2 regions of the Heyndrickxia sp. NPDC080065 genome follow, and region 2 is predicted to be linked to the other one. Evidence: riboswitches for the same ligand, from Rfam matches in the RefSeq annotation. Region 2 holds a riboswitch; the other holds the start of a gene.
What was found. A riboswitch is a leader RNA that binds a small molecule or an ion and turns the genes downstream of it on or off. The one in region 2 is predicted to bind cyclic di-GMP.
Positions count from the first base shown of each region.

Region 1: it holds a riboswitch for cyclic di-GMP, as region 2 does, so the genes downstream of both, ACQKP0_RS00865 (hypothetical protein) here and ACQKP0_RS22185 (response regulator) in region 2, are expected to answer to the same signal.

Region 1 is NZ_JBNNWS010000001.1:177,935-180,141, reverse strand. Features, by position in the region: gene ACQKP0_RS00870 (heavy metal translocating P-type ATPase) at 1-1,032, shown strand, start outside; cyclic di-GMP riboswitch class I at 1,227-1,313, shown strand; gene ACQKP0_RS00865 (hypothetical protein) at 1,450-1,764, shown strand; gene ACQKP0_RS00860 (beta-class carbonic anhydrase) at 1,897-2,207, opposite strand, start outside.
Region 2 is NZ_JBNNWS010000023.1:50,355-52,561, forward strand. Features, by position in the region: gene cyoE (heme o synthase) at 1-660, shown strand, start outside; cyclic di-GMP riboswitch class I at 736-820, shown strand; gene ACQKP0_RS22185 (response regulator) at 1,003-1,707, shown strand; gene ACQKP0_RS22190 (hypothetical protein) at 1,831-2,019, shown strand; gene ACQKP0_RS22195 (LysR family transcriptional regulator) at 2,196-2,207, opposite strand, start outside.

The DNA of each region.
Region 1 (2,207 bases), on a different contig from region 2:
TCTATTATGCCAGCAACTTTATCAGCTATTTCAAATGGTGCTAGAAAAGGGATTTTATTCAAAGGCGGAGTTCATTTAGAGAGCTTGAGTCATGTTAAAGCCATTGCTTTCGATAAAACAGGTACATTAACAAAAGGAAAACCTGAAGTAACAGATATTGTGGTCCGTCCTGATTTAAATGAACATGATCTATTACGTCTTGTTGCATCTATTGAAAATCATTCGAATCATCCGTTAGCCAATGCGATCGTCCAATATTGGAGGGCTAAAAATCAAGAGGTGCTCATGCAGCCTGATCAAATAGAAGATGTACCAGGATGGGGATTAAAGGCTCGGTTAAATGATCAAGAATGGTTGATTGGTAAAAAAGATTTTGTTGGAATCAATGAAGCACTAGTATTTGAAGACAGTGTTTCGACAAAGCTAGAAAATGAAGGAAAGACAGTCGTTTATGTAAAGGATTCATCTGGTATAGCAGCAGTTATCGGCCTTCAAGATGTTGTGCGTAAAGAAACTAAAAACGCATTATTAGCATTAAAAAATGAAGGGATATGTACTATTATGCTTACAGGGGATAGTGAAAATACAGCAAAAAACATTGCTGCACAATCCAACATTGATGAATACATTGCAGAATGTTTACCTGAAACAAAAGTATCATCATTGAAAAAGGTTAAAGAACGATACGGAAATGTAGCTATGGTTGGAGATGGTGTAAATGATGCACCTGCCCTTGCGACAGCAAATGTCGGCATTGCGATGGGAGAAGGCAGTGATGTCGCAATGGAAACCGCCGATGTTGTTCTAATGAAAAATGATCTTTCACGAATTGCGGAAGCCATCCGTCTTTCTCGGAAGATGAATCGAATAATTAAACAAAATATCATCTTTTCCTTAACAGTCATCATGATCTTAATTGCATCTAACTTCCTTGAATTTCTCAATCTTCCACTAGGAGTTGTTGGTCATGAGGGAAGTACGATTTTGGTCATATTAAATAGTTTAAGATGTCTTGGTGGGGGAAAACGATAAAGTAGTGTCAGAGTAGACGATCTTTAGGTGAATCGCTTCAATTAAAACAGGAACCGTATTTGGCGGTTCCTGTTTTTCAATTCGGTATTATACATTTCATATTTATTAAATTTATGCGAAATTTTGTCGAAGATTGTTGAAATACATGAATATTGGATATAAAATGAAAGTTAGCAAAAAATAATACATAAATTCTACGATAATAGCAAACTCTACGAAAGTTGAGGACGCAAAGCTACGGGTCTAAGGTTCTTATGAATGACGATCGCCGAGCCGCCGAATAGTCATTGTTATAATATTTAAATTGACTATTTCTTTTTTAGAGATAGTTTTTTTACTTTTAAAAAGGGTTATACTAGTCGGCAAGTACTTTCTGTATATCACACATCAACCTATTTTAAGGATAGGAGGCTTACTATGGAAAAGAAAAGGATTGAATTTAATCCAAAAGAGGATTACTCGAATGTTCGTATAAGTTTAAATCAAATAAAAGGTCTGTTAAATACATATATTCGGCCAGTAAAAGGGTTGAAAATTAAAACAAATGATGGTGATAGATTCGAAGTGAATAATGAAACACTGATCAATCATTTGCTGGTAAATTTAAATCGAAATCAATTACTTGAGCTACTTCATATGCTTCAAATTATTAGTAATAGAAAGTCGAATATCCAACATTACTTAGAATATATTTTACAAGGAATTTCTATTGGGGATACTAGAAAATTTTAGGTAGAGGATTGGCCTTAAACTCATTAGAGATGATTTTCGCAAAGAACCCGATAATTAATATATAGTTATTATTGAATGATTAAGAAATGTATTAGATATATAATTAAAAAAATCCCTGCTATTAGCAGGGATTTACATATTTTTATATCCATCTACAACAAGATCTAACTTTCCGGTCTCAGGATCTATCACTAAACCGTGAACAGGAATATCTTTTGCCATTAATGGATGGTGTTTAATCATATCTACACTATGTTGAACACTATCTTCCACACGATCAAATCCCTCAAACCATTGATTTAAATCAATTCCAGAATATTTAATTGTCTCCAGTGTTTTTTCGTCAATTCCTCTTTGTTTAATCTTTTCTAAGACAGACTCGCTATTAATTGAACTCATTCCACAATCATGATGTCCAATGACTAATACCTCATCGGCTTGAA
Region 2 (2,207 bases):
ATGGAACGGACTCGTGTTCGCCCGTTACCGAGCAGGCGATTGAAACCTCGGAATGTATTGATAGCTGGGATTATAACGGGGTTCGTTGGATTGGCTACTTTGTATATTTTCGTTAATCCATTAAGCGCAGCCTTAGGCTTCATTGGACTTTTTGTTTACGTAGTGATCTATACGGCTTGGCTTAAACCGACATCAACCTGGAGTACTTCAATCGGAGGTATTTCCGGATCTATGCCGCCAATGATCGGATACTGCGGTTTTTCAAATGAGCTGGAACTCGGCGCATGGCTTTTATTCTTGTTTCTTTTTTTATGGCAGCCACCGCATTTTTGGTCACTTGGGATTTTAAAAAAAGAAGAATACCGAGCAGCAGGGTATCCACTACTTCCCGTTATAAAAGGTGTATATCGCACAAAAATACAGATGCTACCGTATGTTGTGAGCTTATTTTTCGTTAATTATTTGTTATTTGATTATAACTACGTTGGTGTAGGATATTTGATCGTTTCTGGTGCGCTGTTAATAATTTGGTTGATCGCATGTCTACATGGGTTGATTACAAAAAATGAAGCGAGATGGGCTTCAAACAACTTTCGACTTTCTCTTTATTTCCTGACGTTTTCTTTGTTGATGATGATATTTGAGATTGCTCTATTTTAGTCATCTGATTGGCATAGGTGCAGCTTTCGGCACATTTAATATGTTAGCGAACTTGCTCTATGTTATATCTACCTTGAAGGATAATGGTAAACCAGATCGAAAGACTGGGACGCAAAACCACGGGTCTTCTGCTTAATGCAATGATCGCCGGGTTCCCCTCTCGAAATACACGATGTTGAGAAACAGATGCAGCTCGGAGGGGGCTGTGTCTGTTTCTGTTTTTAAAGTGGAAAAGAGGTTATTATTTATGGATAGATTGGAGAATTATTCAGAAGAGATTAAAGAATTGATTCTCAGATAGAGACGGAGCACAAAAGTATTACTGGCTGGCAGTGACCACGATTGGCAACAACGTCTCGCTCGTTAATCAATTCTGAACCGTATATGATAGTATCGGGAATTGTTTCAACAAAAGAAACAGCGATTCAAGCGAGTATGCAATTACAGATAGACGTAATGGTTTTGGGTGTCATTTTAAACTCAACTCAGCACGAAGGATTAGACACCATAACAGAAATACTCCATAAAAAAGAGTTACCGATTATTGTCCTGTCATCACTAGATGATCGGGAGATTATCATTGATGTAGTTTCAGCAGGAACGATAAATTTCATCAGAAAGAGTAACTATTTAGACATAATAAGTGCCCTCAGAGAAGCATTTCATGGGGATTCTTCCCTTCATTCGGATGCTGCAACAATCCTTCGTAATGAGATTAGACATATAAAACACAAAGAGTGGCTTTGTATGCTGACCCCGACTGAAAAGGACATTCTTACCTTTATAGGTTGGGGGTATAGTCAACCTGCCATCAGAGAATTGCTTGGTGTTTCATCGAATACGATGAAATCTCTTGTACGGAATATTATCCGTAAATTAGAGGCACACACAATTCGAGAAGCTGCTCAAAAGGCAAAGCAAAGGAGATTTACGGCATTTAAAATTAGATTCGAGCTACTTCGACACAGAATAAGCAAGGGGTGTGAGAAAAAGATCATCCTCCCTGTTTCAAAGATTATAGGTACAATGAAGGAGTGTGGGGAGTAGGAGTAATATCCTAGTGCCGAAGGAGGGAGATTAAAAAACGACATTTAATTATTCGAAAAAGGTTGTTATTGACTAATTTAGACGAGGCCACTCCTTAATATCACTTGTAGGGAGACGATACCAATGGCTCGAAAAGAAACGGAGCGTGAGCTATGTTCAGAAGCAGAGGTTGATCTGCAAACTGCACAACTAATCTCTTATGAGAAAGTAGAAACTTGGCTTATGTCGTATAGTAATGGAAGCTACGTGTGGAATATTTACAATCCGAACTCTCCAACATTCCGAAGCTTACAAGAACTTTGCATTTGGTAGCTGCCCGAAACTGCACCCCAAAACAAGACTCGGTATTAAAAACGGTTTTTCGGCGAATGGAAATTACGGAATATGAGATTCCGTTATTATTATCCAGAAATTGACCAAGCTGTTGACCTCATTGAAGTTGTACTGAAAAAGTATTGAAAAGCATAAAGATTATTCCTGATAAAACTCTAGTTAAAGCG